DNA from 3 places in the Algibacter sp. YIN40 genome. Region 3 is predicted to be linked to each of the others. Evidence: riboswitches for the same ligand, from Rfam matches in the RefSeq annotation. Region 3 holds a riboswitch; each other region holds the start of a gene.
What was found. A riboswitch is a leader RNA that binds a small molecule or an ion and turns the genes downstream of it on or off. The one in region 3 is predicted to bind S-adenosylmethionine.
Positions count from the first base shown of each region.

Region 1 (10,983 bases), on a different contig from region 3:
TTTACCTAAACCAAAATATTTAGCTTCAGGGTTTCCAAAATAATACCCCGATACTGCAGCTGCCGGCCACATGGCAAAACTTTCTGTTAGCGTTACACCAATTAATTTTTCAACCTCTAACAATTCCCAAATAGTTTCCTTTTCCAAATGGTCAGGACACGCAGGATAACCTGGTGCTGGACGAATACCTTTATAGCTTTCTTTTATTAAATCTTGATTCGTTAAATCCTCATTTGCGGCGTAACCCCAATGCTTCATTCTTACTTGCTTATGTAAATATTCTGCGAAAGCTTCGGCAAATCGATCTGCAATGGCTTGTGCCATTATCGCATTATAATCATCTTCTTTAGCTCTATAACTATCGGCTAATTCTTGTGCTCCAAAAACACCCACACAAAACGCACCCATATAATCGGTTGTTCCTGTTTCTTTTGGAGCTACAAAATCCGCTAAAGCATGATTAGGAATACCTTCTCGCTTTTTCAATTGCTGGCGCAAAGTTCTAAAAACAGCAATTTCTTTTCCTTTTTTCTGAACTGAAATATCATCTTCATTTATCGAATTAGCTTCAAACAGACCAAAAACCGCCTTAGGTTTCAACAATTGTTTTGCTACTATTAGTTGAACCATCTCTTGCGCATCTTCAAACAACTGCGTCGCGTGTTCACCAACTACATCATCTTTTAAAATATCTGGATATTTACCATGTAAGTCCCAGCTTCTAAAAAACGGGCTCCAATCTATAAACGGTAATAATTCTTTTAAACTTAATTGTTTCAATATCTGAACACCGAGCTCTTTAGGCTTTATAATTTCAGAAGTTTCCCAATTAATTTTATATTTTCTTTTTCGTGCTTCATCAATAGAAATATATGTTTTCTCCTTACCTCGTTTTAAAAATTTGGTTCGGAATTCATCATAATCTTTCTTCATTTTGGCTACATAGGCATGCGATGATTTCTTATTTAATAAATCGCCAACAACCGTTACCGCTCTTGAGGCATCATTCACATGAACCACTGCACTTTTGTACTGAGTATCAATCTTTACTGCGGTATGGGCTTTAGAGGTTGTAGCTCCACCAATTAGCAAAGGCACTTCAAAGTTTTTATTTTGCATTTCCTTTGCTAAATAAACCATTTCGTCTAATGAAGGTGTTATTAAACCAGAGAGTCCAATAGCATCTACACGCTCACTTATTGCTATCTCAATAATCTTTTCAGGTGGCACCATTACTCCTAAATCAACTATTTCGTAGTTGTTACATGCTAACACCACACTCACAATATTTTTACCAATATCATGTACATCACCTTTTACAGTTGCCATTAATATTTTACCAACAGGCTCTTGTTTATCGCCTTTTTCAGCTTCAATAAACGGATTCAAATAACCCACTGCTTTTTTCATAACACGAGCAGATTTTACTACTTGAGGCAAAAACATTTTTCCAGCGCCAAACAAATCACCAACTACATTCATTCCAATCATTAAATGACCTTCAATAACCTCAATTGGTTTTTCGGCTTCTTGTCTCGCTAATTCAACATCTTCTATAATATAGGCATCAATACCTTTTACTAAAGCATGTGTAATTCTATCTTGTAATGGATTTTCTCTCCATGATAAATCCAATCCTTTTTCAACTTTCGAGCCTTTAACAGTTTCAGCTAAGTCTAATAAGCGTTCAGTAGCATCGTCACGTCTATCTAAAATAACATCTTCAACATGTTCTAATAAATCTTTCGGAATATCATCGTAAACCTCCAATAACGCAGGATTTACAATACCCATATTCATACCTGCCTGAATAGCATGGTATAAAAACACCGAGTGCATCGCTTCACGAACACCATCATTTCCTCTAAATGAAAATGACACATTACTTACGCCACCACTTACACTTACATTCTTTAAATTTTGACGTACCCAACGAGTGGCTTCAATAAAATCGATAGCATTTCTTCTGTGCTCCTCCATACCTGTGGCAACAGGAAATATATTTAAATCAAAAATAATATCTTCAGATGGGAAGCCTACTTTGTTAACCAAAACATCGTAAGAGCGTTTTGCGATTTCAATACGACGTTCATAATTATCAGCTTGTCCTACTTCATCAAAAGCCATAACAATTACAGCAGCACCGTAGCGCTTAATTTGTTTTGCTTCCCAAATAAATTTTTCTTCGCCTTCTTTTAACGAAATAGAATTCACCACACATTTTCCTTGTACCACTTTAAGTCCAGCTTCAATAATTTCCCATTTGGAACTATCAATCATAATAGGCACTCTACAAATATCAGGTTCTGCGGCGATTAAATTCAAAAAACGAATCATCGCCTCTTTTCCATCAATCAAACCATCATCAAAATTAATATCGATAATTTGTGCGCCACCGTCTACTTGATGACGAGCAATATCTAAGGCTTCATCAAATTTTTCTTCTTTTATTAATCGAAGAAATTTTCGAGACCCTGCAACATTAGTTCGCTCTCCTACATTTATAAAATTGCTGTTTTCGTTTAAAACCAAAGGTTCTAAACCAGACAATTTCATGTATTTGGTTTGTTTTATTTTCATTATTTATAATGCTCTACTATTGGAAATGGATTATAATAATGATGTAATAATGCCTTCCATTCTTGATATTCATCTGATTGTCTGAAACCAATTTCATGGTCTTCAAGCGTTTGCCAATTAACTAATAAAATATATTTATCGGCTTGTTCAACACACTTCTTTAATTGGTGTGATATATAACCATTCATTGAAGCAATAATCTTTTCTGCCTTTTGAAAATTGGTTTCAAAAGCTTTAGACATTCCTTCTTCTATATTTAATATGGCTACTTCTAGAATCATAACTTCAATTTATGAGATTTCTGCCTCCGCAAGAATGACAGTTCGTGGTTTATATTTGGCGGCAATATCAGCAATCACTCGAATATGCTCTGGATTTGTTCCACAGCAACCGCCAATAATATTAATTAAATCCTTTTTTAAATATTCTTCTATTTGCTCGCCCATTTCTTCTGGCGTTTCATCATACTCGCCAAAAGCATTTGGCAAACCAGCGTTTGGGTGTGCTGAAATTGCAAAGTCTGTTTTATTGGCAATCGCCTCTAAATGAGGTTGCAATAAATTTGCTCCTAAAGCACAATTAAATCCAACAGATAATAATGGGATATGTGATACAGAAATTAAAAATGCTTCTGCTGTTTGACCTGACAAGGTTCTTCCAGAAGCATCCGTAATTGTTCCGCTTAACATAATTGGAATATCGATGTTGCGTTCATCTTTCACTTCCTCTATTGCGAACAAAGCTGCTTTTGCATTCAACGTATCAAAAACCGTTTCTACCAATAATAAATCTGCACCACCGTCAACTAAAGCCTCTACTTGTTGTTTGTATGCTATTCGTAATTCATCAAAAGTTACGGCGCGATATCCAGGATCGTTCACATCAGGTGACATACTTGCAGTTCGATTTGTTGGTCCAATAGAACCTGCTACAAAACGTGGTTTATAAGGTTCTTTTAATGTAAACTCATTAGCAACTTCCTTCGCGATTTTAGCTGATTCATAATTCAATTCATATACCAAATCTTCCATTTGGTAATCAGCCATAGCAATGGTCGTTCCTGAAAAGGTATTGGTTTCAACAATATCTGCACCAGCTTCAAAATATTTACCATGAATAGTTTTAATAGCTTTTGGTTGTGTAATAGACAACAGGTCGTTATTACCTTGCAAAGGCGTTGGATAATCTTTAAAGCGTTCGCCTCTAAAATCTTCTTCAGCGAATTTATAAGCTTGAAGCATGGTACCCATAGCGCCATCTAAAACCAAAATTCGCTCCTGTAAAGCTTTATGTATATTCGACATTTATATATTTGTTATCTAAAATGTCATCAAGAAAAGTAGGAATTTACTTTTCGTTATCTTTCTAACACATTACTGCATTAGTAGAATTTAGCACCTTCTTTAAAGATAAAGGGTTGCCAAGGTTTCTACGGGTCTAATCCCTCAACCTTTCTTGATAACATTTAGTACGTTTATGAACTGTGGACAAAAATAATAACTAAATCTTTCTTATCCTTAAAAATCTATAACTTTATTCGAATAGAGAGGACGACAAATATCGATCGCCTCTATCGCAAATAATTGCAACAATTACGCCTTCTTCAATTTGTTCTGCAATCTTCAAAGCACAAAACACAGAACCACCACTACTCATACCAGCAAAAACACCTTCTACTTTTGCTAAATTTATAGTTGTTGCTTTGGCATCTTCTGCTGTAACGTCGACCACAATATCAACTTTCTTTGGATCAAAAAACTTCGGCACATAATCTGGAGACCATTTTCTAATACCTGGAATTCTGGCACCTTCAGCAGGCTGTGCTCCTACTATCGTAACATTTGTGTTCTGTTCTTTTAAATATGTTGAAACGCCGGTAATGGTTCCCGTTGTTCCCATGGCAGAAACAAAATGTGTTATTTTTCCATTAGTTGTCTTCCAAATTTCAGGACCAGTTGTTTTATAATGCGCTTTCCAATTATCATCGTTTTCAAACTGATTTAGTAAAGTGTACCCTTTTTCATCACGAAGTTTAAAAGCCACATCTCTAGAACCTTCAATCCCAATATCAGCAGGGGTTAAAATAACTTCTGCTCCATATGCACGCATGGTTTTAACACGCTCTTCTGTTGAATTCTCAGGCATGACAAGTACCATATTCAACCCTAAAAGTTTCGAAATAAAAGCCAAGGCAATCCCTGTATTTCCACTAGTAGCTTCAACCAGAGTGCCTCCTTTTTTGACATCTCCTCGTTTTAGAGCCTCATTAATCATATTAAAAGCAGGACGGTCTTTTACACTGCCTCCCGGGTTATTCCCTTCTAACTTTAAAAACAATCTAACACCTTCTTTCTTCAAAAGATGCGTTGCTTCAACTAGTGGTGTATTCCCAATCTGACCAATAATACTATTTTCGAATTCCATTCTTCTTAGGTCTTACTTTTATTTCTGTTTGGTAGGTTACTAAAGAATCTTTTGGAACAGATTCAGTTATCCAAACATTAGCACCAATAATGCTATTGGCACCAATGGATATATCGCCTCCCAAAATAGTAGCGTTAGCATAAATGCACACATTATCTTCTATTGTTGGATGCCGTTTTGTTGAAGCTAAGCTTTTAGCTACTGAAATACCGCCCAAAGTCACCCCTTGATACATCTTCACATCTTTTCCAATTATCGAGGTTTCGCCAATTACAATCCCCGTGCCGTGATCAATATAAAACGACTCACCAATTGTCGCCCCTGGATGAATATCGATACCTGTAATCCCATGTATATATTCACTCATCATTCTAGGCAAAATATAAACATTCAGTTTGTGTAATGCATTACTTAATCTGTAAATAGATATCGCGTAAAACCCAGGATAAGCCATATAAATCTCGGCTAATGAATGAGACGCTGGGTCATTTTTTTCAAAAGCAATAGCATCTAAGTCTAGTTTTTTTCTGATTTCAGGAAGTTCGTTCTTAAAACTTTCCCAAAGCACTTCTCCATTTTCTATTTCTAATTTAGACAGTATTTTTAGAAAGGTTTTTTCTAAATATTCGCCATGCTCTTCTTCTTGCTCACAATCGAACAACGAATAAAACAAACGCTTAGTGAAGGTTTTAGCTGTATCTTTTAGGCAAACGTTATAGCTTTTCATTTGTTAAATATGAAATCCTACAAGGTTAATAAACTTGCAGGATTATAAATTTATATTTCATTTACTGACTACAAATATAAGTCCTTTTATAACTAGTTAATAGCTTGAACAACCGCTTTTGGTGCTTCTTTTCTTGAACCATCGAAACCATCAATTCCGCTTACGGTTGTATATTTTAACACTAATCTTTTTCCTGGATTGATAATTCTATAAGCAGCTTGACACATTAAAGTTGCCTCATGGAAACCACATAAAATCAATTTTAATTTCTCAGGATAGGTGTTCACATCTCCAATGGCAAAAATTCCTGGAATATTTGTTTGATAATTTAATGAGTTATCTACTTTAATAGCATTCTTTTCAATATCTAATCCCCAGTTTCCAATAGGACCTAATTTAGGTGACAAACCAAATAGTGGAATGAAATGGTCGGTTTCTAATTGAAACGCCTCACCTTCTTTTGGAGTCACGGTAACCGTTTCAATCTTTCCATTCCCATGTAGCTCTGTAACCTCAGCTGGTGTTATTAATTTAATTTTACCAGATTTTGTCAATTCACCTACTTTCTCTACAGAATCTAAAGCACCTCTAAATTCATTTCTTCTGTGAATTAAAGTTACCTCTGATGCCACATCTGTTAGAAAGATACTCCAATCTAATGCAGAATCTCCTCCTCCAGAAATTACGACTTTCTTATCTCGGTAAAATTCTGGATCCTTAATAATATATTCTACACCATTATCTTCATAATCTGTAATCCTTTCAATGGCTGGTTTTCTAGGCTCAAAAGAGCCTAAACCGCCTGCAATAGCTACTATTGGTGCATGATGTTTTGTTCCTTTATTTGTTGTTACAATAAAAGAACCATCTTCTTGCTTTTCTATAGTTTCAGCTCGTTCACCTAATGTAAATCCAGGCTCGAATTGTTTACCTTGCTCTAGTAAGTTTTTAGTTAGATCGCCCGCTAATATTTCAGGAAATCCAGGAATATCATAAATTGGTTTTTTAGGGTAAATCTCAGAACATTGCCCACCTGGTTGTGGTAATGCATCAATTAAATGACATTTTAATTTCAATAATCCTGCTTCAAAAACAGTGAATAAACCTGTTGGCCCAGCCCCTATGATAAGTATATCAGTCTTAATCATTTTATACTTCTTTTTTTGCAATTAATCCTTTAGTGAATTCGTTTAGTGTTTCCACTTTTTCTTCAAAATCACCTTTTATTGTTTTTCTATACTCGTTTAAATTCTTCACTAAATCGTCTACGTTTTCAGGAATTACATCCTCGAAAAACTGACGTAATCGTTTAGCAGTTGTTGGTGATTTTCCATTAGTACTTATCGCTACTTTTACATTACCTTTTGTTACGATCCCTCCCATATAAAAATCGCAATATGGTGGATTATCTGCAACGTTTACCAATTTAGCTTCTGCCCTACAATCTTTCCAAACCTGAACATTTACTTCGGGTATGTCTGTCGTTGCTACAACTATATGCTTGCCAATTAAATATTTTTTTTTGTAAACATCTTCAAATAATGTTACACAACCCTTTTTAGCAAGTTCTATAGTACCTTCTCTATACATGGGAGACACCATAGTTACCTGAGCATCTGGACTCGATTTTAATAAGAACGTTAATTTTTCTTCAGCTACATTTCCACCGCCAACTATAAGAACACTTAAGCTTTTAGCTTTCAAAAATATAGGATATAAATTATTTCTTTCCATAATTTAGTTCCTAGCTACTTCACTATAAATAGAAGTTAATACTGCTCTTTCTTTAACCACTTCTCCAATAATAATAATAGCTGGGTTCGCTAATTGCTTTTCTTTAACTATCTTTTCAATTGTTTTAATTGTTCCAATCCCAACATTTTCATTGGCTCTTGTTCCATTTTGAATTATCGCCACCGAAGTATTCTGCTTATTTTCTTCTAAAAAAATCCTAACAATTTCGCTTAGTTTACTCATTCCCATCAAAATGACTACGGTTGCAGTCGATTTAGCTGCGAGAGCAACATCCGTTGATAATTGATGATTTTTAGTAGTTCCCGTAATCACCCAAAAACTTTCTGAAGCACCCCGCTTTGTTAACGGAATTCCTTGATATGCTGGAACTGCCATGGATGATGAAATTCCCGGCACAATAAAGGTTTCCAAACCAAACTGCCTTACATAATCTATTTCCTCTGCACCGCGTCCAAAAATAAACGGATCACCTCCTTTTAATCTTACAACATGACCTTTTTCTTTGGCCTTAGAAACGATTAATTCATTAATTTGTTTCTGTTGAAAAGCATAACACCCCTTTCGTTTACCTACAAAAATTAGCTCTGTATTCTCTGGAGCATATTTTAACAAGGATTCGTTAATGAGTGCATCATACAGAATGACTTCTGCAGATTTAATAGCCTTAATAGCTTTTAAGGTAATTAAATCTTCATCACCTGGACCTGCGCCTACAACAGTTAACTTTGGAATTATTATACTCATTACTCTGTATTAAACCGCTTTCTTTGTTAAAGTTGATGTTTCTAATTCTCTAAAAACTCTTACTTTTTGCAAAAAACCATTAGCATTTTCGATATAATTTGAAGCAAATTCCTCAGTTGGTGCAAATTTATTAATTTGATATATCAGTTCTGAAAAAGAACTTCCTAAATCTATTCTTTTACTTTCAACAAACAATTCATCAAACTGACTTATAATTCCAGCATGTGTATTTGTTTTCTTGTTTTCGGCTAATAACAAAGCTTTTGCGGAATTCACTAGTGAACTATAAGCATGATAAATAGCGCTCGAATATACTTTGTTATCAAAAGATTCTTTCGCATTTTCAATCTTCTCTTCACTTTCTAAAAACAATGTAGCTATTAAATCAATTACAACACCTGCACATTCTCCAATACCAATCTCTTTAACATACTTTTCTTCTTCTCCCCAATCAATAAAATCGGCTTGAGTTAAATTAGTGACATCTTGTAAATCATTTAAGAAATCGTAGAAATACTTTTCTCCTTTTTCTTTATAGTATTCAACAAATTGTTTTCCGCAGGCATGCGCTTCAAAATCATTTAAGATTCTTCGCAAAGCTTCTGGCCCTCTCTTACTTGGCACTTTTACAACTTTATCTGCAAAAGCCCCATTACCATCACCTAGATTACCTCCACCTAACAAAACTTGTAATGCAGGCGCTACTAATTTATCTGGTGTACGAACAGACATACCTTGGAAACCAATATTAGCCATATTGTGTTGACCACAGGCATTCATACAGCCACTAATCTTTATAACTAAATCTTCGTTATTTAAATATTGAGGATACTCTGCTTTAATTACACGTTCTAACTCATCGGCAATTCCTGTGCTACTTGCAATTCCCAAATTACAAGTATCTGTACCAGGGCATGCCGTAATATCTACCGCCTTATTATAACCCGCCTCAACAAAACCTAATTTTTCTAACTCAGTGTAGAAAAATGGCACTAATTCTCTTTTTACAAAAGGAATTACAATGTTTTGGCGTAATGATAACCTGATTTCTCCTGCAGCATATTTTTCAACTAAATCTGCTAATAAACGTGCTTTATCTGTATAAAAATCTCCTAATAACACTTTGATGCCAATTGCCACATGTCCCTCTTGCTTTTGAGGAATAATATTGGTCGATTTCCAAGTTTCAAAGGCTTGTTGATCTTTGATTGTTACTTCTGGAACAACTTCAAGTTCAACTGGAACTGAAGGTTCATAAGCATCTGCATCAATCGCAACCGATTTAAACTCTATAGCATTTTGCTCTTCTTCTACTAGTGCTTTAAACGCATCAAGCCCAATATCCTTTAATAAGAATTTCATTCTAGCTTTAGCTCGACTTTTACGTTCTCCATGGCGATCAAAAATTCTTAAAACACCTTCCATTACTGGAATTATTTTATCTGTTTCTAAGAAATCATATAGCACATCGGCATGTCGTGGCTGAGATCCTAGACCTCCACCAATCAATACTTTAAATCCACGAACACCATTTTCGATTTTTGCGATGAATCCTAAATCGTGCATGTATGATAATCCAGTATCTTCATCAGAAGAAGAAAAAGACACTTTGAATTTACGTCCCATTTCCTGACAAATTGGGTTTCGTAAAAAGAACTTGAATAATGCATCTGCATAAGGTGACACATCAAATGGTTCATCAACATCGATACCAGCTGTTTCACTTGCTGTCACGTTTCTTACCGTGTTACCACAAGCTTCACGCAAGGTCACATCATCACGCTCTAATTCTGCCCACAATTCTGGTGTTCTATTTAAATCGACATAATGTATTTGAATATCTTGTCTCGTTGTAATATGCAAACGACCACGAGAATATTCATCAGAAACATCAGAAATTCTATGTAATTGATTACTCTTTACCTTTCCATAAGGTAATTTTATGCGAATCATTTGCACACCTTCTTGACGCTGCCCATAAACACCTCGAGCTAAACGAAGACTTCTAAATTTTTCTTCATCAATCTTCCCATTATTGAAAAGCTCAATTTTATTAGCTAATTCAATAATATCTTTCTCAACAACTGGGTTTTCAAATTCTGTTCTAAAACTTTGCATTTTCTTTTTTATTGGATGAAACCAGCACCAACCGTGTTGTTAGACTGTGTATCTATTATAACAAACGACCCGTTTGTTCTGTGATTTTTAAACTGATCGTAAAAAATTGGTTTGTTTAATTTGAATGTTATTGAAGCAATATCATTGATACTTAAACCAGTAATATCTTTTTCAATTCCTGAATAGTCAGGTTTGATTTTATGATTGATTCTATCAACTTTTGCTAATACCTTATTAATACCATGTTGCACAACATATTTACCACCAGGCGTTAATTCGTTTATATCCATCCAGCATACATTCGCAGTGAATTGTTTATCTATTGTAGGTAAATCCCCTTCCTTGACAATCATATCTCCACGACTTACATTGATATCATTTTCTAAAGTTATGGTTACTGAAGAGCGTCTTGAAGCTGTTTCATACTTTTCATCATAGAAATAAATATCCTTAATTTTTGATCGTGTTTTTGATGGCAAAACAATAATATCGTCACCAACACTTAAATCGCCACCATAAACTTTTCCTGCATATCCTCTATAATCATGAAACTCTTCAGTTTTTGGACGAATTACATATTGCACTGGAAAGCGTGGTGTACCTACATTAAAAATATCCGCTTTGTCTAATTGCTC
Region 1 covers NZ_JBXVVC010000001.1:1,510,549-1,521,531, reverse strand. The annotation lists gene metH (methionine synthase) at 1-2,580, opposite strand, end outside; gene AC2D6V_RS06980 (antibiotic biosynthesis monooxygenase family protein) at 2,580-2,861, opposite strand; gene AC2D6V_RS06975 (homocysteine S-methyltransferase family protein) at 2,871-3,884, opposite strand; SAM riboswitch class I at 3,935-4,045, opposite strand; gene cysM (cysteine synthase CysM) at 4,114-5,004, opposite strand; gene epsC (serine O-acetyltransferase EpsC) at 4,988-5,731, opposite strand; gene AC2D6V_RS06960 (NAD(P)/FAD-dependent oxidoreductase) at 5,824-6,879, opposite strand; gene AC2D6V_RS06955 (precorrin-2 dehydrogenase/sirohydrochlorin ferrochelatase family protein) at 6,881-7,465, opposite strand; gene cobA (uroporphyrinogen-III C-methyltransferase) at 7,469-8,230, opposite strand; gene AC2D6V_RS06945 (HEPN domain-containing protein) at 8,240-10,348, opposite strand; gene AC2D6V_RS06940 (sulfate adenylyltransferase subunit 1) at 10,357-10,983, opposite strand, start outside.
Region 1: another riboswitch for S-adenosylmethionine. It lies ahead of AC2D6V_RS06975 (homocysteine S-methyltransferase family protein); the one in region 3 lies ahead of AC2D6V_RS12470 (hypothetical protein).

Region 2 (10,983 bases), on a different contig from region 3:
TATTTCTACTCGCGTAACGACCGGACTCTTCTTTTACTTTTCCTTGATCGATAGAATCTTGTACATTTCTTATAATTAATTCTAAACCTAATTCTTTAACCAAACGGTCTCTAAACTCAATAGTTTCTGGAAAGTTATGTCCCGTATCTATATGCATTAATGGAAAAGGTACTTTAGCTGGGTAGAAAGCTTTTACTGCCAACCTAACTAATGTAATTGAATCTTTTCCTCCTGAGAATAACAACACCGGTTTTTCAAACTGTGCTGCAACTTCTCGCATGATGTATATCGCTTCATTTTCAAGAGAATTGATATGCGATGTGTCTTTATTCATAATCTTGCTTAATTTGTTTTAAAATACAAATATCTCTTTTTTATCTTATTTAAGCGTGTAAACCACACTCTCTATTTTCTAATGCCTTTGTTGGATCGAAATACTTGAATTCGTTTGGTAAGTTATTCTCTTCTAAATAAGTATCTAATTTTTCATCAGACCAGAAATAGAAAGGACTTACTTTTAAAACACCATCTTTACTTACACTAAAAATACCAATACTGTTTCTAAAAGCTGTTTGCCCTTGGCGTAAGTTTGTGAACCATACTTTTGGTTTGTGCTCTTCCATTGCTCTTTTAAAAGGCTCTAACTTTACTTGCTCAGTAAATAAAGCATGCTCTGGAGCATCAATATTTGGAATTCCCATAACCACATCTCTATGCGAAGACGTTTGTTTTGGCACATATAAAGACACGTTTAAGTTCAAGTCATTTATAACCTGTTCTGCATGCTTATATGTTTGAGGCGTATTGTAACCTGTATCACACCAAACCACAGGAATATTTGCTTCCACTTCGCTTACTGCATGCAAAATAGCGGCTTCATAAGGTCTGAAATTTGTTGTAACTACTGCTTTATCATTAAGCTCAAAAGCCTTCTGAATAATTTCAGCTGGCGTCGCCTTTTTAAAGCTTTTATTTAATTCTTCTATTTGATTATCTGTTAACATTGTTCTATATATTTATTTTCCCCATTTTACCGCATTCCAAATGCGCTCGTGAAAAAAGTACAAAATTAATTTTGTTACAAAATCTACTGATGCTATAGACGCTGCAAGCGATATTCTCCCTGTTAATATATAAGAAACTAACAAAGTATCTAAAGTACCAACAACCCTCCAGCTAAGAGCTTTAGCAATACTTCTTATTGGTTTCTCATCGGTAGAATCCTCGCTGTAAGTGGTCTTTTCTTTACTTTTTAATAACATTTGCGCAATCATTTGTTGTTATTTTACATTAATCCTATCAATTTACTAGGGATTACAAATGTAAAACATTTTGTAACACAAAAAAGAGTTTTAACAACTTTTTAGAATAATGGAATATTTTAAGGATTAACTGTGAAAAATTCTCTTGAGAGGTGCGTTATTTTGAGAAATCTTTAATCGTTTATATTAGATAAATCGGCTAAAGTTGTATTTCTGAATACTTTAAGCGTACTATCTCGTACCTCAATCATCAATTTATGAACGCTACATTTATGTTCATCTGGACAATCATCACACTTTTCATAATAATTAAGACTAACACAAGGCACCATAGCAATTGGACCTTCAAGGACACGCATTACATCAGTCATTTTAATTTCTAAAGGTTCCATTCGTAAATAATAACCTCCATGTTTTCCTTTTTTTGATCCTAAAATTCCAGATTTTCTTAAGGTAAGTAAAATGCTTTCTAAAAACTTCTGTGGAATTTGTTCACTTTTAGCAATGACACTTACTTGAACGGGCAAATCGCTTTCCCTTCTGGCTATATATGTAAGTGCTTTTAACCCGTATTTCGTTTTTTTGGATAGCATGTGGCTAATATACTAATTTAAAGCTTGCTCCAAATCGGCAATAACATCATCTACATGCTCTAATCCAACAGATACTCTTACTAACCCATCTGTAATATTTACTACCAACCTATCTTCCTCTGCTAAACTGCTGTGAGTTGTACTTGCAGGATGTGTTACAATAGTTCTTGTATCTCCTAAATTGGCAGATAATGTACACATATTAATATTATTTAAAAAACTACGTCCTGCATCAATACCTCCTTTTACTTCAAAGGCAACAATATTACCCCCTAGTTTCATTTGCTTTTTAGCAACTTCGTATTGCGGATGCGATTTTAAAAATGGATATTTTACCCAATTTACTTTTGGATGGTTTTCTAAAAACTCGGCTACTTTTAAAGCATTCTCACAATGTCTATCCACTCTAACCGAAAGGGTTTCTAAACTTTTCGATAAAGTCCAAGCGTTAAAAGGAGACAAAGCAGGCCCTGTATTTCTAGCAAATAAATATATTTCTCTTATTAAGTCAGCATTTCCAACGGTAACCCCTCCTAATACGCGACCTTGACCATCCATTAATTTTGTAGCAGAATGAATCACTAAATGGGCACCATACTTTATAGGTTGCTGTATGTATGGCGTTGCAAAACAGTTATCTATTATTAAAATTAAGTTGTGCTTTTTAGCAATGTTTCCCAACAATTCTAAATCAATAATATCGATACCTGGGTTTGTAGGTGATTCAGCATATAAAATTTTAGTATTAGGTGTTATGAAACTTTCAATCGTTTCTGGCTCATTGATATTAAAATAACTTGTTGTTATATTCCATTTAGGTAAATACTTAGTAAACATTGTATGCGTTGAACCAAATACTGACCGTGCCGATACAATATGGTCACCACTATCCAAAAGCGCGGCAAATGTTGAAAAAATTGCTGCCATTCCAGTTGCAAACGCATAGCCATCTTTAGCGCCTTCCATTTTACACACTTTATCAACAAACTCAGATGTATTTGGGTTTGTAAAACGACTATATATATTACGTTGTTTTTCCTCGGTAAACGAAGCTCGCATATCCTCAGCATCTTCAAACACAAAACTGGACGTTAAATATAACGGACTAGTATGCTCTAAAAATTCTGTACGCTCTAATTGGGTACGAATGGCCTCTGTTTCGAATTGTTTTTTACTTTTACTCATTACTTTCTAAATGGTTTCGACTGCGCTCAACCTGACATTTAATTTATATGCTTAGACAATCTCAATATATCACCAAAAACACCTCTTGCAGTTACTTCTGCTCCTGCTCCTGCTCCTTGGATAACGATAGGTTGCTCACCATAAGACTCTGTAAATATTTCAAAAATAGCATCAGATCCTTTAACATGTCCTAAAGTACTATTTTCAGGAATTGACACTAGTTTTACTTCCAAATTTCCTTTATCTTGAGATAAATCACCTGATAGATCACCAACATAACGTAATACATGACAATCCTTTTGATCGTCTTTTATCTTTTGATATTGACCATCCAACACATTCAATTGTGATAAAAAGGATTCTACTGAAATATTTCGGTACGCCTCTGGTATTAAATTTAATACAGAAACATCTTCAAACTCATTTTGCAAATCTAACTCTCTGGCTAGAATTAACAGCTTTCTTGCTACATCATTTCCTGAAAAATCCTCTCTTGGATCTGGTTCAGTAAATCCTTTATCTATGGTTTCTTGAATGATTTCGCTAAACGGTTTATCCTGAATTGAAAAATTATTAAATAAATAACTTAAAGTTCCTGAGAAAACACCGCGTATTCTGGTAATGTTTTCTCCAGATTCATGTAATAGTTTAATGGTATCAATTAACGGCAAACCCGCGCCCACTGTTGTTTCGTATAAATATTCTTTATTATTTTTTTCTAATTGAACTCTTAATTCCTTATAAAAATCGTGAGAAATCGTATTTGCGATTTTATTAGATGATACTAAATCGAAACCAGCTTCTACTAACGGAATATAATTATTAAAGAACTCAGAATTTGCAGTGTTATCTACTGCAATTAGGTTTTCTAAATGATATGTTTTTGCAAAAGTGATAATATCTTCAATAGAGCTTTCTGTAGTTGTTTCATCAATTGCTTTCTTCCAATTAGCATCGACACCATTTTTGCTTAAAAGTAATTTTCTAGAATTCGCAATGGCAAAAACATTCAAATTGAGGCCTTTACGTTTTTCAATATCGTTTTTCGATTTTAAAATCTGATTTATTAAAGCGCCACCAACTCCTCCGTGACCAAAAATGGCAATGTTTATTTTTTTTGAAATTCCGAATACTTCACCATGAATTACATTCATTGCTTTATTCAATTGGCTCTTCTTAACAACTAAACTCACATTTCTACCAGTTACTGTATTATTAAATAGTAATGGCGTAATTTGATTTTTTATTAGTGCATTAAATGGTTTATGGAAAGAACTCAATTCTATTCCAATGATTGAAATAACCGAAACATCATCAACTACCTCAATTTTATTTACGTCTTGTGCATAAAAATCATTTTCAAATTCACGCTCTAAAGCTATAACTGCTTGAGTTGCTTTTTCTGCATCTATAATTAAACCTATCCCGCGTTCTGAAGATCCTTGAGAAATGATACTTACGCTAATATCTCTGTCGCTTAAAGCTTTAAATATCCTTGCATCAACGCCAATTTTGCCTAATAAACCACGTCCCTCTAAATTAAGCAACGCCACATTGTCTAAAACAGATAATGATGTTACTTCCTTTGAGCTTGGTTTTGCCGTAATTAAGGTGCCTTCATCATCTGAATTAAAGGTGTTAAGTATACGCAGATTAATATTTTTTTCAACTAACGGAATAATTGTTTTGGCATGTAAAACTGTTGTTCCAAAATTAGCTAGTTCATTAGCCTCAGCAAACGACAACTCTCTTATTTTTTGAGCATCCTCGACTAAATCTGGGTTGGCTGTATAAATACCGTTTACATGCGTATAGTTTTGCAACTCTTCGGCATCTAAATAATTAGCTATTAAAGCGGCTGTATAATTACTCCCGTTTCTTCCTAAAGTAGTGGTTTCGTTTTTAGAATTGGAAGCAATAAATCCAGCTAAAATATTAACGGTGTCGCTATTATTATTCTTAAAGTAATTCTTAACATTGTCCTTAGTTAACTGTGAAACAAGCTGTGCATTTCCAAAATTACCATCCGTTTTAATTAGCTGTCTAGTATCTGTTACTTTTGCTTTTATTCCTTTCTGATTAAGCAAACTGGAAACCAATTTTACAGATAACAATTCACCTTGTGCTAATATTTCATCTTTAGTTTTTTGACTGTAATCCCTCAATAAACTTACCCCTTCAAAGAGTTTATTTAATATTGAAAATTCTTGCGAAAAATCAATATCCTTTAAAGGTTCTTTTTGATATTGCTTAAAAGCTTCTAATGCTTCTTTATATTCTTTACCTTGTACTGATTTATTTAAAATTTCTTCTAAATCATCGGTGGCACTCCCTCTAGCAGAAACAACAACCGCTATTTTTTCGCCGTCATGTACTTTGTTTTCAATAATGGAAAGCACTTTATTCAATCCATCACCATTTGCTAAAGATTTCCCTCCAAACTTTAATACTTTCATTTTTTTCTTTTTAGAATCTGGCACAAAAATGCCTTCTACTATTTTTTCTAATTGTTGATACTCCATTAAAAACGCATCATGACCATGAACCGAATTAATTTCATTGTAAGTAACATTGGCATGTGTTACCGCCAATTGCTTATGTGTTTGCTTATTTTCTTCAGCAGTAAAGAACAAATCGGAATCAACACCAATAATATGTATGTTGGCCTCTATATCTTCTAAAACATTCAGGTCTGCTTTTCGGTTTTTAGTAACATCAATTGTTTTTAACAACTGATTCATTAATTTATAAGCTGATAATTGGAAGCGCTCTTGCAATTTTTTACCATGATGCAACAACCAACTTTCTACATTAAAAATTTCTGAATCCTCATTTTTTGAACGCTGAAATCGCTCTTTAAAAGATTCTGGAGTACGATAACAAAGCATCGCATGCATTCTAGCATCGTGAACTGGGTTTTTAGAATTCAATAAAAATTGTTCTTGTATCTGGCAATTCGCAATTAGCCAATCAGTAGATTTCCAATCGGTTGCAACCACTATTAAATGCTCTGTAAAATCAGGTTGTAAAACAGCCATTTCCCATGCAATACCACCTCCTAATGAACCACCAATAGTAGCGAAAAGCTTCGTGATTTTTAATTCTTGAAGCCCTAATAAAAAGATTTTCGCTACATCTCGAGCTACAAAATCTTTATAGTTTTCAATTACGAAACTATCGTAGCCATTTCCAGGAATGTTAAATGCTAAAACTGAATACAAATTGGTATCAATAACTTTATCAATGCCCACTAAATCTTTCCACCAACCTGTTTTACCTGCAACATTGCTATTACCAGTTAGTGCATGATTTACTAAAACTATTGGTGCCGCACCTAAAGTTTTTCCAAAAACTTGATAACTTAACTTTATCTCAGGGTAAAGCACACCTTTTTCAGTAGTGTAATTATTAATAGCTATATGTTGCAACTTGTGATTCAATTCTTTGTATTACTTATGAGTAAATTAGATTTTACTAAGTGCTTGTTTTAAATCTGCTTTTAAATCTGCTATGTCTTCAATACCAACAGACAAACGAATTAAATCTCCAGATACACCAGCCGATTCTTGTTCTGCTTCATCTAACTGTTGATGTGTTGTACTTCCAGGATGGATAATTAAAGATTTTGTATCTCCAATATTAGCTAATAATGAAAATAATTTAGTTTCGTCTGCTATTGTTTTCGCAGCATCAAATCCTTTTTTAGCTCCAAAAGTAACAATCCCGCTTTGGCCATTAGGCAAATACTTATCTGCTAAAGCTTTGTATTTACTACTTTTTAAACCTGGATAATTAACCCATGCAACTTCATCTTGCTGTTCTAACCATTTCGCTATTTCTAAAGCATTTTCAGAATGTTTTTTAATTCTAATAGGTAAAGTTTCTAAACCTTGGATAATATTAAATGCATTTGTTGGACTTAAAGCACCGCCTAAATCACGTAATCCTTCTAAAATCAATTTAAAGGTATAAGCTGCTGCACCCAATGCTTCATTATAAACTAAGCCGTGGTAACCAGCAGATGGTTCTGTAAATTCTGGAAACTTTCCGTTTGCCCAATTAAATGTACCACCGTCAATAATAGCTCCACCTATAGAAGTTCCTTGACCACCAATATATTTTGTTAAAGAATGAATAACAATATTAGCACCATGATTTAAAGGATTTAATAATGCCGGAGTAGCTACTGTATTATCAACAATAAAAGGTACTCCTGCAGCTTTTGAATGAATAGAAATGGCTTCTAAATCTAACACATCTAATTTTGGGTTTCCCAATGATTCTACAAAAAATGCTCTTGTATTATCTTGAACGGCTCCTGCAAAATTATCAGGATTATCAGCATCAACAAATGTCGTTGTAATACCAAATCTTGGCAAAGTAACTTTTAAAAGATTATAAGTTCCGCCATACAAACTGCTAGAGGCTACAATATGGTCGCCGGCTTTTAATAATGTAAGTAATCCTGTGGAAATAGCAGATGTACCAGATGCAAAAACAACAGCACCAATTCCGCCTTCAACTGCTGCTAAACGGTCTTGTAAAATTTGGTTTGTTGGGTTATTTAAACGCGTATATATAAAACCTAATTCTTGTAATGAAAATAAGTTTGCTGCATGATCTGAATTGTTAAAAACATAGGATGTTGTCTGATAAATTGGTACTGCTCTAGTCCCTAAAGTGGTTGTAACATCATGTCCTGCATGTAATGCATTTGTTGCTAATTTTGGTATGCTCATTTTTCTAAATTTAATTCATTAATAAATCAAGCCAAATATGCTTTTATAGAAAAATGTTAAAAAGAAATTTAAAAATTACTGAAAGTAATTTTCTTAAGTTATCTATCCGTTATGGGTAGAATTTAGCACCTTCTTTACGGGTAAAGGGTTGCTAAGGCTTCAACGGGTCTAATCCCTCCGCCTTTCTTGATAACATCTCAATAAGTTATTGAACTTGTGAATACAAATATTCAGTTAGAAAAAGTTAATATCCAAATTTTTTAGTGACTATTTTATTTTTTAATTGAATCTTCATTAAATTTTCTTCTAATTATTTGCCCTATAGGTTTATTCTCAATTTTCGATTCTAACCATGAAATAATATCTAGATACAAGAAAGCGCGACTTTGGTATGGATCATTCTCGAACTCTTTTAACTTATTAAGTAGTTTAATAAATTCGCCTTTTACTTCATGCGGATAAATATCACCTAAACCTCTTAAAAACTTAATAAACTCTTTCTGAACCTCATATAAATCTTCCATTTTAATTAAAAACTTATATGTGCTTCTTATTAAAACATCTAAATTATAATCTAATCCCGCTTCATAATGAGCTACAAGATTTAATATTCTTGAAAAGCAGAGTAAATCCTCTCGCATTTGAAGCGATTTATTACTTATAATTTTATCAAGATAAATAATACACTTTTTAGTTTCTCCAGCACCAAAATACATACTAGCTATTTTATAATAAAATACCATAATATGATGCTCATCTATACGATTTTTAAAACCTTTTAGTTGCTCTAATACTTCATCAATTAACGGTATACCTTCATTAAAACTACCTTCAATAAAATGTAAATTGAATTTATTATTGTAGATATATAAAAAAGCTAAACTAGCATTATTATCGTCTAATGGAAACCACTTTTCTCTGGTTACTTCTTCTAAATTCTTAAGTGTATCTTGAAATTTTTCATACTGACGCAAGTAAAACAAGGCCTCTAACAAATAATGATTTCCTCTTAAGAAAAAAACAGGATTTAAAACTATCATGTTCTTATTCTTGTAAAACAAATCTACCCACTTTGATGCGTACTTATAACATGACAAAAAATCTACTGTTAAAAAACTGTACCATAAATAGGATTTGTAAAGCCAAAGTTTTTCGCGGAATCCTAATTCATTAATATCGTATTTGGGTAACCTGTCATTGAAATAATTAGTAATAACTTGATGCTCTTCATCATTTTTAACATATCCTGTTTTTAAAAATAAACCATACAGCTGTAGAGACAAGTTTGATAGTTTACTTGCCAATACATTTTGTAGACTAAACTCTTTGGCTTGAATAGTTAATTCGTCGGCGCGATTACTAATACTTCTTGTAATGTATTGCGATTCTATAACTTTTTCAAGCTCAACAATCTCATACGCTACATTTTTCTCTTCATTTGCAACTGCCAAATTCTTGGCCTTATCTAATATTTTTAAACTTTGTTTGTAAAGCCCTTTATGGTATAGAATAGTTGCAAAATCAAGCTGCTCACGAATCTGAATTCGAATGTTTTGGTGAGACGGATTTAGACGCAAGCTTATAAGAATTTGTTTATAGAGATGTGCTTTTAAATTAGACAATTGCTGTTTTTTAACAATCCCTTTTTTTAAAATAATCGCTTCATCGTAAACTTTTAGTTTATCAAGGATATTAAAAAGTAATAAGAATTTTGAGTCTTCATTTACTCCCAATCGACCAACATACAGCTTAAACTGTCTTTTCTCCGATTTAGAAAGCGATTTAACCAGTACAAATAAATTATCTTTTTGCTCTCTTGTCATAGTCACAAAAACTCTATTAATAAATTGATATTCAATTGATTAAACATAAAACAAACAAGTTAAACATCGTAAAAAGGATTAATGGAGTAGCGTCATTTACCAAACCAAAATATACATTCGTATAAGAATACGAAAATATATTTTAATAAATGTCTAATAGTAACGTACAAATTTTCGATACAACGCTTCGCGATGGCGAGCAGGTCCCAGGTTGTAAACTTAACACTGAGCAAAAATTAGTTATAGCCGAACAGCTTGACAGTCTAGGTGTTAATATAATTGAAGCCGGTTTTCCTGTTTCTAGTCCAGGTGATTTTAAATCGGTTGAAGAAATTTCAAAAATTGTTAAAAATGCAACAGTTTGTGGTTTAACCCGTTCTGTTGAAAACGACATAAAAGTTGCTGCCGAAGCTTTAAAATATGCTAAAATACCAAGAATTCATACTGGTATTGGCACATCTGAATCACATATAAAACATAAATTCAAATCAACTCAAGAAGCTATTATTGAACGTGCTGTTAAAGCCGTGAGTTATGCTAAATCTTTTGTTGAAGATGTTGAGTTTTACGCTGAAGATGCTGGTAGAACAGACAACGAATATTTAGCTCGTGTATGTGAAGCAGTCATTAAAGCAGGAGCTACGGTTTTAAACATTCCAGATACTACAGGTTATTGCTTACCTCACGAATATGGGGCTAAGATTAAGTACCTAAAAGAAAACGTAAAAGGTATTGAAAAGGCGATTATTTCTTGCCACTGCCACAACGATTTAGGTTTGGCGACAGCCAATTCCATTGAAGGTGTAATTAACGGCGCAAGACAAATAGAATGTACTATAAATGGTATTGGAGAACGTGCTGGTAACACGGCTCTTGAAGAAGTTGTTATGATATTAAAACAACATCCTTACTTAGACCTAGACACGAGTATTCAAACCGAAATGCTTTATGGTATTAGCCAATTAGTGTCCGATAGCATGGGTATTTACACGCAACCTAACAAAGCGATTGTTGGCGCTAATGCGTTTGCACACAGTTCTGGTATTCATCAAGATGGTGTCATAAAAAATCGTGAAACATACGAGATAATAGACCCAAAAGATGTTGGTGTAACTGAATCTGCTATAGTATTAACAGCACGTAGTGGTAGAGCTGCATTAGCATATAGAGCAAAAAATGTTGGATACGAATTAACGAAACTTCAGTTAGACGAAATCTATACCAATTTCTTAGATTTTGCAGATAAGAAAAAAGAAGTTGACGATTCAGATATTCATCAAATAATAGAAAATAGCAAAGTATATAACGAAATTGTAGCGTCTTAATTGATAGATTCCCACCTTCATGGGAATGATAAAAAAGTTAAATTGATGAAATTAAA
Region 2 covers NZ_JBXVVC010000001.1:1,498,289-1,509,271, reverse strand. The annotation lists gene cysD (sulfate adenylyltransferase subunit CysD) at 1-334, opposite strand, end outside; gene AC2D6V_RS06930 (phosphoadenosine phosphosulfate reductase domain-containing protein) at 384-1,004, opposite strand; gene AC2D6V_RS06925 (DUF2061 domain-containing protein) at 1,017-1,274, opposite strand; gene AC2D6V_RS06920 (RrF2 family transcriptional regulator) at 1,436-1,855, opposite strand; gene AC2D6V_RS06915 (trans-sulfuration enzyme family protein) at 1,868-3,040, opposite strand; gene thrA (bifunctional aspartate kinase/homoserine dehydrogenase I) at 3,079-6,480, opposite strand; gene AC2D6V_RS06905 (O-acetylhomoserine aminocarboxypropyltransferase/cysteine synthase family protein) at 6,505-7,779, opposite strand; SAM riboswitch class I at 7,875-7,975, opposite strand; gene AC2D6V_RS06900 (hypothetical protein) at 8,052-9,602, opposite strand; gene AC2D6V_RS06895 (2-isopropylmalate synthase) at 9,752-10,927, shown strand; gene leuB (3-isopropylmalate dehydrogenase) at 10,973-10,983, shown strand, end outside.
Region 2: another riboswitch for S-adenosylmethionine. It lies ahead of AC2D6V_RS06905 (O-acetylhomoserine aminocarboxypropyltransferase/cysteine synthase family protein); the one in region 3 lies ahead of AC2D6V_RS12470 (hypothetical protein).

Region 3 (10,983 bases):
ACCTCCTACCTTAAGACTTTTATCAGCGTGTTTTTAATTCTCATGCTGATTTTTGTATTACAGACTATTTGGCTTTATATAAAAGAATTAGCAGGCAAAGACTTGGATATAGGGGTAGTTTTTAAGTTCATATTTTATTTTCTTCCTAAACTTATCCCGCTAGTTCTTCCATTAACTATTCTACTGTCATCTATCATGGTTTTTGGGAATTTTGCCGAAAACTATGAATTTGCAGCTATGAAATCCACAGGGATTTCTTTACAGCGTGCCATGTCTGGGTTAAGTGTTTTTATCGTAATACTAGGTTTTACCACCTTCTTATTTTCTAATAATGTTATCCCTTGGGCAGAATACAATTCTTATAACCTACGTAAAAATATTGCAAAGCTTAAACCTGCCATGCTATTAGCTAAAGGACAATTTAATCCCGTAGGTAATTACAATATTAAGTTTGTAGATAAAAGTGGTGAACGAGGTCAATATCTTCATGATGTTATAATTCATATTAAAGCAGCAGATGGCAGAACCAATGCTACAACCATAAAAGCAAATAATGGAGAACTTGTAGGTAAAGAAAGCTCCAATGTGTTAAAGCTTATTTTATTTGATGGTAATTATTATAATGACATCATACCTAAAAAAGCAGTTGCAAGAAAAAAGAAACCCTTTGCAAAAAGCACCTTTAAGAAATACATTATTAATATTGATTTAACCAAATTAAATAATGTAGACATAGACGAAAAGTCTTATTCAGACAAATATAACATGCTTAATTTAAGCGGTTTAGACAAGGCTATTGATTCTTTATCTAATAAATATCAGTCTGATTATGAGTCGTTTGCATCAACACTATATCAACGTACTAACATAAACAATTTAAGAAAAAGCATTAGTAATTTTAGCCCATCAAAAATAATTGAAGAAGAACAAGTTAGTCAGGACTCAATTTTTGTTGACAATCTTTTAGATTTATATGAAACGAAAAGCAAATCTCAAATAGTAAATATTGCCTTAAATTCCTTTAACAGTACAAAGCAAATTATTGTCTCTAAAGAAAACACCGTCAAACTTTCTAAAACTAATTTTAAAAAACACATTATCTCATTCCATGAAAAACTAGCACTTGGTTTTGCCTGTGTTATTTTGTTTTTTGTTGGTGCTCCCCTTGGAGCATTAATACGTAAAGGTGGTATTGGGCTGCCAATGGTTATTGCAATTCTATTGTTTTTAACTTATCATTTTATAGGTATTTTTGCTACGAATAGTGCTAAAACTGGTAATTTCAACCCGATCTTAGCAAGTTGGTTCTCTACGCTTGTCATGCTACCGCTAGGTGTATATTTAACAAGACGTGCCACTGCAGATAGAGGTTTATTTGAAGTAGGAAACATTATAGAACCAATAAAGAAAATATTTAAAATAAAAGAAAAGGACAAAGTAGATTATAAGTTCTTATCCTCTTATAAGAATGAAGAATTAATTGATGTTATTAAAAATTATGAAAGCTTAGGTCATGATGAAAATACACGTTATGAAGCCATAAAAATATTAGAACAAAGAGGTTATTCAATTTCAGAATTAAGAGAAGCAGGGTTATCAATTCATAATACATTTGACAAAACTGAAAGCATAGCAAAAAACTATAAAGAACATTCACAGTTTGCAATTACCCTATTTTCAATAGCAGCTGTTTTATTAGTGCTCTTCTTTGTTTTCAAAAATAATAAGTTGCCTTCTTTAGCTTCAGCCTCTATTCAACTTAGTTTGGTATCTCTGTTTTTATATGTATTATACTATATCAAATCTATTTTAAATTTATTTAGCTTCTACAAACACATCAAAAGAAATGCTCCTAATTCTATACTTTTATTAATTGGAATGCCTCTTTACATGATAACTTATGTTTTCTTAAAAGCGAAAATGAAAGAAGACTTAAGATTGAATTGTTTAGATAGTTTAAAATAAGCAATATCTTTGCGCTATGATTATTGAAAAAACCATGACAACTAAAACCGTAACTTTTAAACTAGACTCAATTCATGATGCCATTGATGATATTAGAAATGGCAAGGTCATTATTGTTGTAGATGATGAAAATCGTGAAAATGAAGGAGATTTTGTAGCTGCAGCCGATAAGGTTACACCAGAGATGATTAATTTCATGGCAAAGCATGGTCGTGGTTTAATATGTGCTCCTCTTACGGAAACTAGATGTAAAGAGTTAGAATTAGGCATGATGGTTCGTAATAATACAGATCCTATGGAAACTGCTTTTACTGTTTCGGTAGATTTAAGAGGTAACGGTGTTACTACAGGTATTTCGGCTAGTGATAGATCGAAAACCATTAAAGCTTTGATTAATTCTGATATTAAACCATTTGAATTAGCACGTCCTGGGCATATTTTTCCGTTAGTGGCAAAAGAAGGTGGTGTTTTAAGACGTACAGGCCATACAGAGGCGGCCATAGATTTTGCGCGTTTAGCAGGTCTAGAACCAGCAGGTGTTATTGTTGAAATAATGAATGAAGATGGCTCGATGGCACGTTTACCTGAGCTAATTGAAGTTGCTAAAAACTTAGATTTAAAGATTGTATCTATAGAAGATTTAGTTGCATATCGTATGCAACACGATTCCTTAATCGAGAAAAAGGAAGATTTTGAAATAGAAACTCGGTTTGGAAGTTTTAGATTACGTGCCTACCAGCAAACAACTAATAATCAGGTACATATAGCACTTACAAAAGGGCAATGGAAAGACAATGACAAGGTACTGACTAGAATAAATTCTACTTTAATAAATAATGATATTCTGGGTACATTAACAAATAATGTTGATAAGCAGTTAGAAGATATGTTTCAAGTAATTAACAGTGAAGGTAAAGGCGCCATCATATTTATTAATCAGGAATCTCAATCCATGAATATTTTAAAACGCCTAATTTACTTGAAGGAACACCAAACAAGTAATGAGGTTACTAAAGCGCCTCGGGTAAATATGGATATCCGTGATTTTGGCATTGGAGCGCAAATACTGCATGACCTAAACATTCATAAACTTCGATTAATTTCTAATGCTGAACAGACTAAACGTGTCGGTTTAATTGGTTATGGGTTAGAAATAGTTGAGTATGTAAAATATTAATTTACAACTACCTTTTTAACTATTCTAGAACCATTCGAATAAATATTAAGCAAATATAATCCAGAGCTTAAACCATTTACTTTAATAGATTTATCAGCTGCGGAATCTCTATGTATAAATTTGCCAAAAACATCATAAACTTCAACATAATCAATATCCAAATTAGTGCGTAAGTTTATTTTTGCGCTCGCTGGATTAGGAAAAACACGAACTTTATTTGCAGTAATATCTTCTATGCCCAAGGGTGCGTCTTGATAAACTCGAACGTAATCAATAACCATAGCACTTTGTGTAAAACCTGAATCTATCGTTCCAGCTATACCCCCCATAGCAATGTTTAACAAAATATATTGGTCTTCATCAAATGGCCATGTACTAGCATCTTTAATTGCAGGGTTATAGGTATAGTAACCAACCCCATCCACTAAAAAGGTAATTTGATTAGGAGACCAATTCATTGAATAAATATGATAATTATTGGCTACATCACTAAGTACTTGTGATGCTGTATTTACTGTAGCTCCAGAACTTGAAGGTGTATGCAACGCACTCGATGTATGGTTTACAGCACCCAACCCATGCTCCATAACATCTATTTCTCCACATGCAGGCCAACTTGTTGTGCCAAAACCTTGGGTCTGCCAATAAGCCCCACTTTCATTAATGTTCTTACCTAATGTCCAAATTGCTGGCCACGTTCCATCACCGAACGGCAATTTAGCTCTAACGTCAACTCTTCCATAGGTAAATGCAAATTTAGAATTTAACCTTGCTGATGTAAATTGTTTAGTTTCTCCTTGATCAGTAAACGATTCCTTAATGGCAACAATATTTAAATTATCATTTTCTACAAACGAGTTTTCTATGCGGTTTGTATAATGTTGTTCTTCCCCGTTAAACCAGTTTCCTCCAGCTGGTAATTGAGTTTGGTGAAACCAATTAGTTGCACTGATAGCAGTCTTTCCAGATGTGTCAAATTCATCAGCCCAAACTAAATCTGTATATTCAACATCTATAGCATTCGGGTCTGTTGGTACAGAACCATCGTCAATATCGTCTATTAAAAAAGTCCCAGGCACAGAACTACCATCATCTATTCTAATAGTTAATCTATCATATTTACCGCTACCACCAATAGTTGAAAAATCATAAGTTAATTCTGTCCAAGTATTCTGTGAGGTCAAATTTATTGCTATTTCAATATCTGAATTTACTCCAAGCTCTAACTTAAGAACAACATTATGTAGATTAGGATCGAATGCATAAAACATTAATGTTATCGTATTATCTACATCTAAATCAATAGATCTAACTAAATCAATATACTGCCCTTGTTCTAATGCAGAACTCGAACGAAAAAATTGTCCAACGGAATTATTTGAGTCTGTTGGAGATTGTGCATTAGCAAACGTACTTCCTCCCCAAACACTAAAATTATCTGAGCCATCTTCAAAATCGATAGGCATTTGTTGCCCTACTGATATTTGAGAAATTAGAATTGTAATTATAAGTAAAATAAAGTAGTCTCTTTTCATGTTTAATAGCTTGAATCACAAAACTACCATCAAGTTCATAAAAACTAAAAAGTATCGCCCATACAAAAACAATACAGGTGTCTTAAAATTTAGACTATTTAACTTCTTTAATTATTTGAGCCATTCTATTTGCTCGTTCTTGAACTTCTTCTTTTGTCCAAGATAATTTTATTAAACATGAAATGTTTCTAGCAATATAGTGATCAGACATTTTAAACTCTTTAGTTTTTAAATATTCCAAACCTTGCTGGACCTCTTTTGTAATTGGAAATAAGGACTTTAATTCTTTTAAATGATCCCATTTACGTATATAATGCCAGCTATTATCATAGTAATTCCAGCATGCATCTACCCCACCTTCTTTAAAACCTTGAATTACTTTTCTAGATGTTTCTAAATCTGGCATAAAGAAATTTAAAAAGGCACAGCTCTCTTCACCTCCTTCTGGCACAGTTCTAAATGTAACTTCTGGAATATCTGTAAAAGCCTCTCTAATAATGTTGAAATTTCTTTTTTGAATGTCCAAAAACTCAGGTAAACGTTTTACTTGTGCTAAACCAACTGCTGCATGTAGTTCTGAAATTCGAAAATTATAACCTAAAAATGGATGGGTTTCAGCCCCTCTATCATTACCAATATGGTCATGCCCATGATCGCTATAATGGTCTGCGTTCAAATAATAATCTTTATTATTAGTAATAACGGCTCCACCCTCGCCACATGTTATCGTTTTTACAAAATCGAATGAGAAACAACCTAAATCACCAATACTCCCGAGTGGCTTTCCCTTATAAGTTCCGCCTATAGCTTGACATGCATCTTCTGCTAACAACAAATTATATTTATTACAAATTGTTTGTAGAGCGTCCATATCTCCCATACTTCCGCACATTTGAACCACCATAATGGCTTTTGTTTTGGGTGTTATAGCTTTTTCTACTGCGGCTGGATTTAACCCTAAAGTATCATCAATATCTACAAGTACTGGAATTGCTCCTAACATCATAATCGCTTCAAAACTGGCTACAAATGTAAAGGTTGGCATGATCACTTCATCTCCAGCTCCAACACCAGCTGAGGCTAATGCTACCGAAACTGCAGCGGTACCACTTGAAACTAGTTGCACGTGTTTTGATTGGAATGTTTTTTGTAATTCTGCTTCTAACTCTTTAGATTTCCAATGGCCTTTTCGCATACCATCAAAACCATAGCGCATAAGTACGCCATTGTCTAAAACATCATTTACTTCTTTTCTTTCTAAATCTCCAAATAATTCAAATCCTGGCATAATTTATTTTCTTTAATGTTGTATTGGGGCTTTGCTTTTCGTTAGACCTGCCTTCCGGCAGGCAGGGATTGAGGCATTTATTGAAGCTCTCCCAATTTTTCTTCGGGAATCGATTACCGAAAGCCCGACCCTCCCGATAACTATCGGGAGGGTAACCCCCAAATATTTTATAATTCGATTACTGCTTCATTTATGGGTTTTCTAACTTTTTTAAAACCTGAAAACATATCGTCTTTTGCTCTATAGCCTACTGGCAGTAATAGCACAGATTTTAAACCTCTATTTTTAAGTTTTAAAATTTCATCGTATTTATCGGGTATAAATCCTTCCATAGGACAAGAATCTATATTTTCTAAAGCGCAAACGGTCATTAAATTCCCTAAAGCTATGTAAGCTTGATTTAAGGACCATCTCTGCTGTTCATCTACAGACTTATTATCCATCATATTAAGAAGGTCCTTTTTATAGGGCTCTAAAATATCTTCTGGAGTCTCTCTAATATCTTTTATATTATCAAAATAGGCATTCACATCCTGTTTATTAATAACATCTTGAATACATATTATTAATAAATGGGAAGCTTCTAACACTTGCTTCTGGTTAAATGAATGTGGTACTAACTGCTCTCTAAGCAATTCGTTCTCTATAACCAGTAATTTTATAGTTTGCAAACCAAAGGATGTAGCTGTTAAATTAAATGCCTTTTTTAAAGTAAGTAACTTTTCGTCAGTTAGCTTTTTATCTATATCAAACTTTTTAGTTGCATAGCGCCATTCTAGCTTTTCGATAATATCCATAAACCTTTTAAAATTTATGCAAAAATAAGACATGTATTATCTTTTTTGGCATATTGAGTGCGTAATTAATTTAATTGTAGCTTTTAAAAAAAATAAAACTAAAAATTGATGCTTTTATTTGAAAGAAATAAAAAAGGGTTCTATATTTGCACCCGCATTCAGGGGATACCTGATGAGGCACTCAAGGAGAAATGGCAGAGTGGTCGAATGCGGCAGTCTTGAAAACTGTTGAGGGTCACACCTCCGGGGGTTCGAATCCCTCTTTCTCCGCTTACAAAATCCGTAACTATATTGATAGTCAATATATTACGGATTTTTAATTTTAATTCTAGTCAACATTTAGTCAGCTATTTATAATTTTATATAGATTAAATTGATTTTAAGAGTAAATAATTGACATTACTTCATTACCAATGTTTTAATCCGCGAATCTTAATTATGGAAGAGCAACTAATAAAAACTAGTATTAGTTTAATAAAATATAAATGCCAAAAGCCACCAGGCTAATAATTATAAAAACAATACCTATTAAGGTTGGCAAAGGCATGCTATGGCTATAGTAGTCGTGATAATCCTTGTATTTCTTGGGCCATTTCATATTTAAAGATACCAAACTAATTATACCAAGCCTTATCTTTTTTAACAGCCTCGAGATACCCGGCGCCATCGTCGGCAAACTAAGCCCTATAAAAGGCCTTGTGAATACTTAAAACAATATTGGAATAAAAATCAAAGCGTATTTTAAATTGTTTATCAGAATCTAATTGAAAAAACCACTCTGTCTTAACTAAATAATCTTCACAATCGCGATACACCCCATATTTAGATATCCTATAGCTTTTGTTAGCATTTATACGCTCAATCATGATATTAATTTCTCTTACAGGAATGCAGGCATCAATAGGACTTAGATAAACTTCATTATTAATTGATGCCTTTAAATCATTATAAAAAACAATATACTTATCGTAATCTTCTTGCAGACTTAAAATATCATCAGTCCAAGATTCTATATTAAAATAATCGAACTCATCACCATCAAAAAAATCATCTCTAAAAGCACTCATTATTATTCTAAAATTAAAGTATTTAACTTCAATAAAATTATAATAATACCTTTAAACAACCTCCAAAAGGGCTAGGAAAATTTTTCTACAGAAAATAATGTTGATAAGTCAAAATTATTAACAAATCTTATTTTTTGTACGTTATTATTTAAAATAGAAATTCTTCTAAGAGTTTTATTATCTTTGGTTAAGTATCAGGAACGCAATATATGCGTACCAACCGAGCACAAAAGCCACGGTGGTTCAGAATACGGACAGTCCAGTCAAAATAAATGATTTCAACACTGTTTATTATTTACTCCTGACGCATAATCTTTAAAACTATGCATTATGAAAACCGTTTTCACAACAAAGGAAGGTGTTAAAATGAATCCCAGATTATATTTTGGGTCCTGTGAATCTATTATCGCTGAGTTCATATATCTTATGGATACTCTTGAAATAATGGGTGATATTGATTTTAAATATTTTTACAGAGTAACTGACGACAATTACATCCAGATTGCTTACAGAATGGATGGAGGAGAACTGGAATTATGTGCCCAGTACAAATTAAGGTATGAAAACCTCAAAGAGAATATAATCTTTATTGTTAAAGAGATTATTGAAGCAAACCTCCCTTACGAAGGATTCCCCATTTTTCAAAACAGTGTTGTATTCACCAAACAGGAATTTGACGGCATTATTAAAGTCATGCAGGATGAAAAGCTTGCCATAATGGAACAGGCAAAAGCATATCAGACACCTTTAATTGATTATTTAAGAGAGCAAAATTTAAATCCGAGACCTACAGGGTATAACCCTAATAGCTGGGTAGCCAGATGTCCTTGTGGTGGCAATCATCAAATAATGGTTTCTACTTTAAATGACGATTGGGGATGCGGATATTGTAAACAGAAAGGAAAAATATTGGAATTAGAAAAATGGTTGCAGGAAATAAAAATCAAAGAAGACCAGAAAAGACTGTCCAGAATGATGAAGGAACTAAAAGAACATGGATCTATTCAGTCCGAGGATTTAACAAAATGGTGGATGAACAGATATTGAATGATATTATGAAAAATAATTAATAGGGATTTAATTGTTTTTGAAAAACATCTTTAATAAAAATAAATTAGATTTGTATAACCTGTTTTTATGACAATTAAATCATTATTCAAAATGACTGAAATCGAAGAAATTATAGAAGAATTAACAAAATTCAGAGATGAAAGAGATTGGAGTCAATTTCATGATTCAAAAAATTTAGCATTAGCAATTTCGATTGAAGCTTCAGAACTAAATGAACTTTTTTTATGGAAAAATAGTATTAAAGATATTGAAGATGTTTCTAAAATAAAGCTAGCAGAGGAATTAGCTGATATATTTTCATTTGCTTTTTTATTAGCTTCAAAAAATGATTTAAATGTCAAGGATATTATTTTAGATAAAATAAAGAAGAACAATGCAAAATATCCAGTTGACAAGTCAAGGGGCAATGCAAATAAATATACCGAATTATGATAAATGATTTCATAAGTTCTCTTGAAATCCATTCATATAAATTTTCTAAAAGAGGTTCAGATGAGTACCTGTTAAATAAATTTATGGCCAATTCTTGGCCTGTTGTTTATGTAATCAAAAACGAAAATATTAAAGAGGCATATATTGGAGAATCTACAAATGCAATAACACGAATGAAAAACCATCTTTCAAATATTGAAAGATTACGTTTAAATGAATTACTAGTAATTAGTTGTGATAAGTTCAATAAATCAGCAGTACTGGATATTGAGTCTCAATTAATAAGTTATATGGATGCTGATAAAAGCTATTCATTACAAAATGGGAATGCCGGTTTAGTTGACCATAATTATTATCAAAAGTCTCAATATCGATTTGTTTTTGAAGAGGTTTGGAATATGTTACTGGCAAAAAATTACGCTAAAAATCCAATTGAAAGGCTTGACAATTCTGATTTTTTTAAATATTCTCCATATAAAAGTTTAAGTATAGATCAGCATAATTCTGTGTTAGAAATTCTTAACCTTTTGAATAAAAAAAGTAATAACACCATTTTTGTTGAGGGTGGTGCTGGAACAGGGAAATCTGTGTTAGCTGTTTTTTTAATAAAATTACTAAAAACTGATATTAACAAATCTCATTTAGATGATACTGATGAAACTTACACGGATCAATTAAAAAAAATAATTGAACTTAAGATAAAATATCCTAATCCAAAAGTGGCATTGGTAGTCCCTATGACATCTTTGCGTAAAACTTTGAAAAAGGTGTTTCAGAGCGTTAAAGGATTAAAAGGAAACATGGTAATTGGCCCAACTGAAGTATCGAGAAATACATACGATATATTACTGGTAGATGAATCACATCGCTTAAGACAAAGAATTGGTTTAACTAGTTATGGAAGTTATGATAATGCTAATCGATTATTAGGTTTTGATTTGGATAAAGGAACCGAGTTAGATTGGATATTGAAGCAATCTAAAAATCAGATTTTCTTTTATGACGAAGGGCAATCAATTAAACCTACTGATATTGATAAAGATAGATTCCTTGAATTAAAAAAAACATATCAGAATATTGTAACGTTGGTATCACAACACCGTGTAAAAGGTGGGGCAGATTATATTAATTTTACTGATAACCTATTAAACTGTCGCTTTCAAAAGGGAGATGCTCAATTTGAAAGTGAAAATTATGAATTAAAAATATATGAATCTTTGAAAGATTTACACACTAATCTTATTCAAAAAGAAAAAGAGCATGGTTTATGTCGAATGTTAGCAGGTTATTCTTGGCCTTGGGATTCTAAAAAAAATAGCAATGCTATCGATATAAATATACAAGGGCAGGAATTTAAATGGAATACAACTCATATAGATTGGATAAATTCGGACAATGCGATAAATGAAATTGGCTGTATTCACACTTCTCAAGGATATGATCTAAATTATTGTGGTATAATTTTCGGAAATGAAATAAAATATAATCCACATAATAATCAAATTGAAATCGATCGTTCCCAATATTTTGATAAAAAAGGAAAACAAGGAATTAAAGATCCATATGTGTTAAAAGAATATATTCTTAATATATATAAGACAATGATGCTAAGAGGCATAAAAGGCACTTTCATATATGTTTGTGATAATCA
Region 3 covers NZ_JBXVVC010000003.1:355,988-366,970, reverse strand. The annotation lists gene AC2D6V_RS12505 (LptF/LptG family permease) at 1-1,965, shown strand, start outside; gene ribB (3,4-dihydroxy-2-butanone-4-phosphate synthase) at 2,000-3,142, shown strand; gene AC2D6V_RS12495 (glycoside hydrolase family 16 protein) at 3,139-4,677, opposite strand; gene AC2D6V_RS12490 (DegT/DnrJ/EryC1/StrS family aminotransferase) at 4,772-5,965, opposite strand; gene AC2D6V_RS12485 (NAD(P)H-dependent oxidoreductase) at 6,133-6,762, opposite strand; tRNA gene AC2D6V_RS12480 (tRNA-Ser) at 6,948-7,032, shown strand; gene AC2D6V_RS12475 (hypothetical protein) at 7,440-7,829, opposite strand; SAM-I-IV-variant riboswitch at 8,016-8,110, shown strand; gene AC2D6V_RS12470 (hypothetical protein) at 8,160-8,876, shown strand; gene AC2D6V_RS12465 (nucleotide pyrophosphohydrolase) at 8,991-9,332, shown strand; gene AC2D6V_RS12460 (DNA/RNA helicase domain-containing protein) at 9,329-10,983, shown strand, end outside.